DNA from 2 places in the Alteromonas sp. LMIT006 genome. Region 2 is predicted to be linked to the other one. Evidence: predicted binding sites of a transcription regulator. Region 2 holds the regulator's gene; the other holds the start of a gene.
The links. The regulator FNR, encoded in region 2, switches genes on or off when oxygen is low (the NO sensors DNR and NnrR bind a similar motif). The targets are predictions, from matches to a motif close to TTGATCTAGATCAA.
Positions count from the first base shown of each region.

Region 1: the regulator FNR is predicted to act here: its motif matches at 3,134-3,147, upstream of hemN (oxygen-independent coproporphyrinogen III oxidase).

Region 1 covers NZ_CP101291.1:2,316,004-2,321,976, forward strand. The annotation lists tRNA gene NLG07_RS10790 (tRNA-Met) at 121-197, opposite strand; gene NLG07_RS10795 (4a-hydroxytetrahydrobiopterin dehydratase) at 320-622, opposite strand; gene NLG07_RS10800 (LysR family transcriptional regulator) at 736-1,650, shown strand; gene NLG07_RS10805 (DUF3106 domain-containing protein) at 1,647-2,153, opposite strand; gene NLG07_RS10810 (hypothetical protein) at 2,150-2,500, opposite strand; gene NLG07_RS10815 (RNA polymerase sigma factor) at 2,484-3,023, opposite strand; gene hemN (oxygen-independent coproporphyrinogen III oxidase) at 3,200-4,546, shown strand; gene NLG07_RS10825 (dUTP diphosphatase) at 4,620-5,273, shown strand; gene NLG07_RS10830 (DUF3422 family protein) at 5,296-5,973, opposite strand, start outside.
Region 2 covers NZ_CP101291.1:1,851,062-1,857,034, forward strand. The annotation lists gene uspE (universal stress protein UspE) at 1-557, opposite strand, end outside; gene fnr (fumarate/nitrate reduction transcriptional regulator Fnr) at 554-1,300, opposite strand; gene NLG07_RS08665 (sulfite exporter TauE/SafE family protein) at 1,365-2,018, opposite strand; gene ccoS (cbb3-type cytochrome oxidase assembly protein CcoS) at 2,011-2,190, opposite strand; gene NLG07_RS08675 (heavy metal translocating P-type ATPase) at 2,204-4,606, opposite strand; gene NLG07_RS08680 (FixH family protein) at 4,606-5,112, opposite strand; gene ccoP (cytochrome-c oxidase, cbb3-type subunit III) at 5,184-5,973, opposite strand, start outside.

The DNA.
Region 1 (5,973 bases), 460 kb from region 2:
CTCCTAAATCAATTTTTCTGAGTCTAAAAACGAAAAAAGCCCCTTTCAAGCAGGGGCTTTTCAATACTTCTTGGACCCTAGTCCACCATCTATCTGAAAGATTTCAGATAACAATGTAAGTGGTTGCGGAGGCAGGATTTGAACCTACGACCTTCGGGTTATGAGCCCGACGAGCTACCAGGCTGCTCCACTCCGCGCTTGAAACCTGGATGAAAGACTTGCGCCTCTCAAGTGGTGCGTATTATACATCTCTAAACTTAGTTCGCAAGAGCAAAACCGTTTTATTTTGGATATTTTGATTGTTTGCCTATTAAGTGAACTATTTAAACTGTTCCATCTTGTTCGCCAGTTTAAAGTCTAATTCACTGATGCCGTCAACATCATGCGTCACCAAATCTACCTTAACCTTGTTATACACGTTTGTCCATTCAGGATGGTGATTGAGCTTTTCTGCCCAAATGGCCATCTGACTCATCCAACCAAATGCTCGGATAAAAGAGGTAAACACAAATACTTTGTGTAACTTCCCATCGCTCACCCGCCATTTTTCGGCTTCTGGAATCGTCGTGTTCAATTCAATCAAGTTGGCTTCAATTTGTGTGGAACTGAGTTTTTCTGCCATTTTGTCTTACACCTTTTATTAATATTACGTTGTCATTTACATTAAGATCCTTGATGTTTCATTAATCCTGCTTATAGTATGTAAAATCAATCATAAACATAACTAATAATAACATGAACCTACATCGTATTGATTTGAACTTATTCGCTGTATTTGATGCCATTTATAGTGCCGGAAGTCTGACCAAAGCAGCGGATATTTTGTGTATAACACAACCTGCTGTCAGCAATTCTTTAGCCAGACTTAGGGAATTATTTAATGACCCTCTATTTGTGCGGACCGGTCACACTATGACCCCAACGCCCGTCGCACAAAATATGATAGTACCCGCTCGAGAAGCACTTAACCTGATGCGCAAAAGCATTCAAGCCAGTCATGAATTTGACCCAAGACAAGCCGTAAAACAATTTACCTTCGCTAGTCGGGATCTAATGGAAGTCAGTATCATACCTAGGTTACTGTCTTTACTCGAAGATGTAGCGCCATTGGTTACCTTAGCGAATTATGATATCCCACAATCTAAGGTAGTTTCCGAAATGGCAAACGGTCGATTGGATTTTTATGTCGATTCGAGTAGCTTTACCGATCAACATCTCAAAAAAAGACGCATCGCCTCAGATCGTTATGTGTTGATTGCACGGCAAGGCCACCCTTTGCTAACCAATGGGTGTAATTTGCAAACATTTTTGAGTTTAAAGCACATTAGTGTGAAACATGCCAATGAGCTTGAAGGGGTCGATCTTGCGTTGGATAAGTTAGGATTACAACGCAAAATCGGTTATCAATCTCAACATTTTTTGACAGTACCCAGTGCTTTATTAAAAACAGATATGGTGGCTTGTGTCCCGTATCACCTAGCAAAACATTATGACGTCGCAATCTATGAATTACCGGTTACGGTTAATCCTCTCGAGTATTATTTGTACTGGCATGTTTCTGTAGAAAATGACAAGGCGCATCAATGGATGCGCCAAGAACTATTCAATATTTGTCAAAACTACCAAAAGCAACTTCTTCCGGAAGATTAAACATTTTGCTTGAGATACGCCAATTTTTCCTGAGGTGACATGTCTTTAGTTGCCTCACGAAGCACTTTGCGTTGTTCGGGTGAAAGCGCTTTTAACTTGTTTTTCATGGCACGAAGCGCTGCACGGATCTGATTTTTTTCCTCTTCGGGCAACGCCTTGTAAGCTTGCGCTTTTTCTTTCAGTGCACGTTTTTGTTCAGGCGATAAATTGACAAAGCGTTTTACGCGTTGTTTAACCTGCTCGCGTTCTTCAGGCGACATCTCACGGAGTTTACCCATACGTTCCTTGGCTTGTTTTTTTCGCTCAGGTGGTAACTCCAGCCAACGATCGGCACGTTTAATCAGTTTCAGTTGTTCGGGTTCACTTATATCTTGCCAAGAGAACTCGTACTTTTGCAGTGCTTTTTGTTGACCTCGAGTCAGCGAATTCCATTCAACAGCAAAGGCTTGGCCGGCACACAATAAACTGGCTAGCAGAATCGCTTTCATTACAGGTTTTTTCATGGTTTTTCTCCATCTTCACGGTTATTTCCGTGCTCTGTGATAATAGGCTTGGTATTGTTTTCTATTTCAATTAAATCATCGCGAATGACGACAAATATCGGCTCGTCGCTAAGCATGAGCTCAAATTCGGCTTCATCAACCAAAGGCAGAGGTTCTATGGCATAACTTTGTGAGGTCATAAATATGGCAGCACCACCTGCTACAATCGCGGGTATGAGCCAACTTTTAACCCTACGTGAGTGTACAGTTTGCTCTCGGATCTGATTAAGACGGACATTCACCGAACCTTCTAGAGCCTTGGATTGGACATCAAAATATTTTTTAATAGGATCATGCTGCGTTGTCATTAGCGACTCCTAATTCATTTAAAATCGTTGTTTTTGCGCGGTGCAGGTGGGTTTTGACGCTCCCGACAGATATATTCAAAACTTGTGCGGTATCTTTTTCACTTAATCCATTCAACGCCCTTAATAACAACACTTCTCTTTGTTGCTCACTCAACTCTCGTACCACAGTATAAAAACGTTCCATGAGTTGCTGAGCGACCAATTCATCCTCTATTCCCACCAATAATTGTAGATTTTGGTAATTCAACACATCATCTAAATTCGTTTCGTCTGAATGGGTTTGCCAAAAAAACAGAGTTTGTTTCAACTTTGCTTTGCGCTTGAAATCAATCATTGTGAATTTGACAGTGGTAAAAAACAGCGCAGGCCATTCAGTTTCCGATTTATCCGAATACCGCTTAAAGCATTTAAGCATGGCATCTTGTAACACGTCATAGGCATCCTCAGTGGGTAAGCCCTGATAGCGGCAATACAAAAACGCTTGCTGTTGATGCGTTTTAAAAAACGCGTCCATCGCAGACATGTTATTCCTGGTTTGTGCTACTCATACTATTAATAACGCAGATATATATGATTGGTTGACACGCATTGCCATTTTTTTATGTCCTCTAGTCTGTATTTTTCAAAAAAATGTTGTGGTAGATCAATTTACGTTTCTTCAATCTAAAGTATCTTGTACACAAAGTAAAAGGGTGTCACATGCAACAAGGTCAGTCATTAATAGAATCTTTATATCAACGACAAGTTCCGCGATATACCTCCTACCCTACGGCTCTTGAGTTTCGCAACAAAGACCTAAGTCAGACATTACATGATGCGTTGCGCAAAGCTCAGTCTCCTCTTTCTTTATATGTTCACATTCCATTTTGTCGTTCCCTCTGCTATTACTGTGGCTGTAACAAAACCATCACCCAAAACACCGACAAAGCTGACCATTACCTAGAGGCTATTGCCACTGAAGTGGCACAAACCACATCTGATTTAATTGAGCCAAGCGCCTCTCATTTGCATTTGGGGGGTGGTAGTCCAAGCTTTTTGTCCCTTGCGCAACACAGGCAACTACTTTCTATTCTGCAAACACATATTCAATGGTTAACAGATTGCCAGATGAGTATTGAACTCGACCCAAGAAATTGCGATCAAGAATATATCATTGGACTTGCTAAACTGGGTTACAAACGCTTGAGTTTTGGCGTGCAAGATACATCCTCAGAGGTTCAGACAACTATCAATCGAGTTCAGTGCAGTGAGCATATCGCAATGTTAATCAGAACGGCTTACGAGGCTGGGTTTACCAACATCAATGTTGATCTGATTGTTGGATTGCCGAATCAAAGCCTATCTAGTATTGCCCTCACCATACAAGAGGTACTTAGTTGGGATGTCGAACGCATTACCGTATTTAACTATGCTCACTTACCGCATCGGTTTGCTGCCCAGCGCAAATTTCGCGAGGATCAATTACCCGCTTCAGAAATTCGCCAAAGCATGTCGAAATATATTAATCAGCATCTGAACAGCAAAGGCTATGTAAACATCGGCATGGATCACTATGCTAAACCTGAGGATCCACTGGTCAAAGCCATGCAACAAGGTGCGCTACAAAGAAACTTTCAAGGCTACACTGCGGATAATAATTCGAACATCTTGGGTTTTGGGGTCAGTAGTATTTCGACTATCGAAGATGTCGTTGCGCAAAATCCAGTTAAACTAAAAGATTACTATGCTGCTCTACAAACACAAACTCTGCATAATAAAGGTTTAGTCCTGTCTAAAGACGACAGAGTGAGGCGTCAAATCATCAGTGAGCTAATGTGTAACTATCAATGCGATTTGCAAGGTATTTGTGCTGAATTTGCTGTTGATATGGCTTTGTATTTTGCTGATGAATTAGCCACTCTAGTTAATTATCATCATCAAGGATTACTCGAATTTGAGCATGGAAAAATCAGCGTAAAACAAGTGCATCGCTCTTTAATTCGAGTGATTGCCAGCACATTTGACGTTTATTACATCCCACAAAAAGGCTTTTCTAAAGTAATTTGAGTACTTCACCTATGTATCACAACAAGGTACACTCAAATGCAACAAAATCGCAAGAATAAAAAAAGGTATGTGCATGCTCACTAAAGCTCAACTCAACACCATGTTGACTTTGCAAGATAATATGAACAAAAAAGTAAACCCTGACTGGATCAATGCAGGATATGGGTATTTGCGCGCCGCCATGGTCGAATCGGTTGAAGCCATTGAACATCACGGTTGGAAGTGGTGGAAAGCGCAACACAAAGATTTGCCACAGTTGCAAATGGAATGCGTCGATATCTGGCACTTTGCGCTGTCGCATTTGTTGATTGCACACAATGGAGAGGTTGCAGCCACTGCTGTGGCTTTAGAAAATGAACTTATGGCCAACCACCAATCGCTCACTTTTGACGGAGACGATTATGTTTTCGGGCAATCCGATCTACTTGCCAATCTTGAATTGATGGCGGGACTTGCTGCAGCCAAGCGTTTTGATGTCAGTTTGTTTTTGCGCATTATTGAACAATGTGAGATGTCATCAGATGAATTGTTCCGCCAATATGTTGGCAAGAACATTTTGAACTTCTTCCGTCAGGATCACGGTTACAAAGAAGGGACTTATATCAAAGAGTGGCATGGGCGAGAAGACAATGAACACCTCGTTGAAGTACTCAATGCGTTAGACGCGAATGCAGATGGTTATGCAGACATGGTTTATCAGGGCCTTCTAGAGCGTTACCCAAGTTAAATTATTGGAGAGCACTTGTTCATCAACGAGCAAGTGCTTTATATTTATTCTTAATCCGACGAGTCAACCACCAAATACCAACAACGACCACAGGTATACTGATACCAAGCACCCACTGTTTATTGACCAAAATTCCAAGTTCATAGAGTGAGTCGATCATTAGTTTCAAGAGCCCAATTGTATAATAACTAATTGCTGCGACCGATAGGCCCTCAACGGTATGCTGCATAGCTAACTGAATCCGAGAACGACGTTCCATAGCACTGAGTAATTGTTGGTTCTGACTATGCACCGACAATTCTACTCGGGTTCGAAGCATATCGGACGCTCTGTTTACCCGACGTGATAAACTTTCTAAACGTTCCTGTGCTGAGGTACATGAATTGACAGCCGGTGATAACCTTCTTTTCAAAAATTCTTTCAACGTCAAATGCCCTGAAACCTCATTTTCTTTCAATTCTTCGATTCTCGCGACCAATACATCATAATAGGCCAGGCTGGCGTTAAATCTGAATGTGGTTTTTGCTCTAATATTTTCTATGGAAGCCGCCAAATGGGACAAGTCGTTCAATAACAGTTGATCGTCACTTTGACATCCATGCGCTAATTCATCGGTAATGCTGGCTAATGCTTGATCCATTTTTTTAAGATCCGAGGTTAAAGAGCGGGCTTTCATGTATCCAAGAAGGGTTAATAAACG
Region 2 (5,973 bases):
TAAATACTGGCAATTTCATCTGCGCATTCAGTGAGTTTTTCATTTAGCAGTGAGTGAGAACGATCTTCAAAGCCGGTATTCACCGCTGTGACAATATGTTCATAGTGCGTTTCTTGAGTTTGACTGACGAGCAACACCGGAAACGGAGATTTGCGTATCAAGTGCCAATCTAAAGGCGTAAAGACCGGAGAAGTCACTACCGGATCATGCTTCATTGACTTAATGATGAGATCCGCCTTTTCTTCGCGAGCAGTTTCTATAACAGACTCATAAACACGCGGATGCCAATGTACCGCTGTGAGCGTGGTTCGTGGGAGTTCATATTTCTCGAGTAGGTCTTCTAGCCAGCTGTATCTATCTGCAATGTACTCAGCCCTAAACTCTTCTCTCTCTTTCTCGCTGAGCATGTGTTTAAGCTCGTAACCAGCGTGATATACAGAAAGCATCACCATTAATTTGGCATTGATTTTGTTGGCTAATGATAAACCTCGAATTAGCGCCGGTTGTTGCGTCTGATTCGGCTCAATAACGACTAAAATGGACTCTAAATTAATCATACTAGCATGCGTTGTGTAGGATTATCTTGCTCTAATTTTCCTTGTGAACGCATCACCATCGCATCAAAATCTAAAATTGAAATTAACTTACCATCGACTTTAATGAGCTGTTCTTTTTGAAAGCGTGTTAATAATCGACTGATCGTTTCTACCGTTAACCCTAAATAGTTACCGATTTCATTACGGGTCATTGTCAGGTTAAATTCTTTGCTTGAGTAACCACGCTCAGTAAAACGCTTGGCTAAATGTGTCAAAAAATGAAGTAGACGTTCTTGTGCCGTGCGTTTATTTAAAAGCATCATCATTTGATGGTTTTGCTCGATTTCTGCACTCATGTGCGACATGATTTGATTGCGCAGTTTAGGAAAGCGCTCTGCCACTTCATTGAGTGTTTGATAGGGCAACTCACAAACCATAGCCGTTTCTAAAGCAACGGTATTACTGGTATAACTATTACCGGATAATGCATCAAAACCAATCAAATCACCTGGTAAGTGAAAAGCAACAATTTGCTCTTGGCCATCAGCCGTGGCCACGTAGGATTTGAATGAACCAGTACGCACGGCATAAAGCGAACGGAAAGGCGTATTCGCTCTAAGCAGATAATCATGCTTATGTAACGGTCGCTTGCGTTCAATGATATCATCTAATGAATCAAGTTCGTCAGAGTTTAAGGAAACCGGCAAACATAAATGACTAAAACTGCATGATTGGCAGTGTATAGAAAGTTCCGAATTTTTCATAAATACCACGCGCTCTTAAGTGTTGTAAATTTTTATTATCGTTATCTAATAATAGAATTTACATCTATATTGTTAAGTATAGCAATGAAATTGAATAGATAATAATCACACCACCCATAATTTTTCGTGATGTTGGGTGGGATAATATTTGCTGTAAACGGTCAGAACTCAACGCGACAGCTACGATGGCGGGTGCAGTGCCGAGCCCAAAAAACATCATGAAAAGGGCACCATGCCAAGGCTCAGAAACGGTTAAAGTCCAAGTTAATGTTGTATAGACTAAACCACAAGGCAACCAACCCCAGATCACTCCATAAGGTATTGCTTTTAAAGCATTATCTAAAGGTAAAAAATATTTCGAAAGGGGTTTTAATAAGCTGAATATTGGCGTAAAAAAGCGTTCAATATGTCGAATTAGCAACCACCAACCCGCAACATAAAGTCCCAATAAGCACATCAAAATGGCAGATAAAATTTGCAAAAAATTAAGTGGAATTAATCCAGAATTACCAATATGTGTGCCAAACCAAGCAACGCCAAACCCAGCTAAAGTATAACTAAAAATACGACCAAAGTTGTATCCTGCGATCAGCATCCATTTCCCTACATCGGGTTTTGCACTGAATAATAAACTGCTCGCAATACCGCCACACATTCCTAAACAATGAGTACTACCTGCGATACCGAGTAAAAATGCGGTAAAAAGTAATTCAATCACGTTTATGTTGTTCAGATTTAGGGGAGGGAGTCACATCATCATCGAACAAGATACTGTGCCCCTGGCGTTCTAAATCTTCGAATTGGTTGTTTTTAACTGCCCAAAAAAAAGCAACAATGGCGACCGCAACGATAATGATGGCAATGGGAATCAATACATATATTATGTTCATAAAGTGACATCCATTAGTTAAGTTGTCTAAATCGCAATAAACGCGCTGAGTTGTAGACAACGATTAAAGAGCTCAGAGACATTCCAAGCGCAGCTTGCCAAGGTGTCAGGACACCCATAATTGCAAATGGCAATACCACGACATTATATCCTAATGCCCACATAAAATTTTGTTTAATTGTGCGTTTGGTTTTTGCTGCCAGAGCGGTCAATAGTGGTAATTGAGCAAGGTGTTCTTGCAACAAAATAACATCCGTACTGTGTTTGGTGAAATCCGAGGCATTGCCAACCGTCACTGCGACATCAGCTTGTGCCAAAACCGGCGCATCGTTAATGCCATCACCAAGCATCATGATGACTTTTTTACTGGATTGTAATTCGGTTAAGATAGACAGCTTATCTTCAGGTCGACAACCGTGGTGGGCTTCTTTGACATTGAGAGTTTCTGCAACCTCGGATACATGTTTCGCAGCGTCACCACTGATAATCGAAAGTGAGTAGGCGTCAGCCAGTGCTGAGACAACTTCTGTTGTGTGTGGCTTTAATGCGTCAGTGAGCCAATATGCAGCAATGATTTGTTCGTTTTTACTTACGAAAACGGTTGCATTGAGAATGTGATTGGAGATAGCGCATGGCATAAATTTAGCGTTTCCAATACGGTACAAGGCCCCTTCATATTCACCACAAATACCTTGATTGATCACAACTTTAACGTCTTTTACGCTAATTGGATTACTACATTCAAAGGCTCGTGCTATGGGGTGTTCAGAAAATTGCTCAATACTAGCAACAATTGAATCAATAAGATTTTTTTGCGTTTCATCTGCATACCATGTTTGGGCAATACTAAATGCTCCAGTAGTAAGAGTGCCTGTTTTGTCAAAGACGATATGATTGACTTTGGTAATGCGTTCAAGTGTATCAGCTCGTTTAATTAAAACACCGGCTTTTTGTAACCTAGCCATAGCGGTTGTTAAAGCACTTGGGGTAGCTAAACCCAATGCGCAAGGACAAGTTGCAATCAATATTGATACGGTGATCCAAAACGCATTGTCGTTACCTAAATAAGACCAAGTAAAGAATGTTACGGTTGAAATGAATAGTACCGCGAAGACAAAATACTGCGATAGTCGGTCTGCCATTTGTGCTACTTTCGGTTTATGCGACATTGCACTCTCTTGCAAGCGTGCTATTTTATTGACCAAAGATTCTTCAAGTGTCTGCGTAACCATCATTTGCAAAGGTTGAGCTTGATTCAGTGTGCCGCCAAAGACCTTATCGCCAGGCGCTTTACTGACGGGAACAAACTCTCCTGTCAACATCGATTCTTCGATGAAACTAGTGCCTTCTATGATGACCCCATCAACGGGGATCGTATCTCCAGCTTTGACTAACACTGTTTGGTTTGGTTTAAGTTGTTTGGCTAAAACGATCTCTGTGTTCTGGTTGTCTTGAATAAGATGCGCGGATAAAGGGATATATTGCATCGAGTTAGATGCGATCTCAGTGGCTTGATAACGAGCTCGATGTTCTAAAAAGCGGGAACTGAGCAAAAAGAAAATAAACATGCAGATGGATTCAAAATACACATCGCCATCTCCTAAGATGACTGCTTTTATTCCTGCAAAATAAGTCCCTAGGATAGCAATGGAAACTGGGAGATCCATATTGACACCACGAGCGAGTAGGGCACGAATGGCACCTAGATAAAACGTAGATCCAGAATAAAAGACGACTGGAGTCGTTAATACCAAGGAGATCCAATGAAAATACTCAGCCATGGTCTCGTCGATGTTACCCAACCAGTCAAAGTAGAAGCCAAACGATAGCATCATAACTTGCATCGTCATCAAACCCGCCAAACCAAGTTGCTTGATAAAGCGTTTATGCTGTTCTTGATACATCTGCTCGTGTTCTTCTGCCGAGAACGGTCTTGCGGTATAGCCAATGGCCGCAAATTGTTTGAGTATTTCCGACAAGCTTATGTGTGCCGGATCCCATTTGACCATTGCTCGCGATGTTGAGACATTCACTGAGTTTTGGCTGATCCCAGCAACTTTACTCAGGTGCCTTTCAATCAGCCAGCCACATGCAGCACAAGTGATGCCTTCCAAAGTTAACTGAACCGATTTTAATTGACCTTCATCGGTCACAAAGTCAGCTTGTAATTCAGCAGCATCAAAAATCGATAGTTGTTCTAATATCGCTTGTTCTTCTAAACCGTTTTCTGCTTTGGCGGCTGGTGCCGTGCGGAATTTGTAATAGTCAGTGAGACCATGTTCAACGATAGCTTCGGTCACTGCCAGACAGCCCGGACAACACATAGTTTCTATGTTATCAAATACTGCCGTTTGATAGTTGGTATCAGGTGGGTTTGGAAGCCCACAGTGAAAGCAATCCGAGGCGCTCACATTCATCACTCAGGTACAAAAAGAAAGGGCTTAGCTTGGGGTAAAAAGCGTATTTGCTGGATTTTCCAAGTCTGGTCCAATGGCATAAGCGTAATTTTCCATTTACTCGTGATGTCTTGCTCGAAATTACCACGATACACACCGCTAGCATCTCGACTTAACATGATACTAAAATCCTTGGCGGCCAGAGTTGTGTGATAAAAGGTTAAGGATAGTGCTTCGCCAGATTCTGGGGCTCCTTGGAGAAAGGTCAACGCCACAGTACCATTTTCAATTTCAAGTTGTGTTTCGATCCCAAGTTGTCTAGCTGCTTCTACTTTATCAAGACGGGCATTAATCACACGTCCTTCCTTATAGTAATCATCAACCACAAGACTGTTTTCAGTCGACACAGCAAGGTGAAAATAATTGATGGAAAAAATCATCGACGCGAGCGGCACACAAATCAAAAACCAAGGCCAAAAATGTTTATACCAAGGTTTTGTATCTTCAATAGGGGATGGGGGTGCCATCGTTATTCTCCGCGGTTCATAGAATAAAAAGCCCCGTAAAAACGAGGCTTAATCTTACTTAATAATGATGTTTAGTTCTCGTTAGACAAGCTGTATACATATGCAGCAACCACGTGAATTTTATCATCACCTAAGGTTTTATTAAATGCTGGCATGACACCATTGCGACCATACTTGAGCGTTTCTGTCACGGCGCGTTTACTGCCACCGTATAACCAGACGTTGTCAGTCAGGTTAGGAGCGCCAAGCATTTGATTGCCTTTGCCGTCCATTCCATGACATGCTGCGCACACCACGTAACGCGCTTTGCCTTTACCTGCTAAAACTGGGTCAACATCACGGCCAGAGAGGCTCAATGTGTATTCGACAATTTCTTCAATGCCAGATTCGCCAAATGACTCTAACCATGCTGGCATCATACCACTGCGACCATTTTGCAATGTTTGTACGATTTTGTCACCAGAACCACCATACAACCAATCTTTATCAGTTAGATTAGGGAAGCCACCGTTTTGGCCACGCGCATCCGAGCCATGACATTGAGCACAGTTTTGTAAAAATAAACGTTGCCCAACTTTCACCGCATCAGCATGCTCTGGGTTTGTGGCAAGAGTTTCAACCGGTATTTCTGCATAAGCAGCAAAGATTGGATCAAAACGCTCGTTAGCAAACTTAATCTCGCGATCGTACTGAATCAAATCACCATTTTCGATAGAGGCTTTTAAAGAGGCTTCTGACTCTTCCAAACTCAATACTGTTTGATTAGAGCTCTGCCATCCCAATAAACCTTTGAAGCTGCCAAGACCCGGATAAAGTGCAAGGTATATAAAGCCCCAAACGATACAAATATAAAAAAGTATC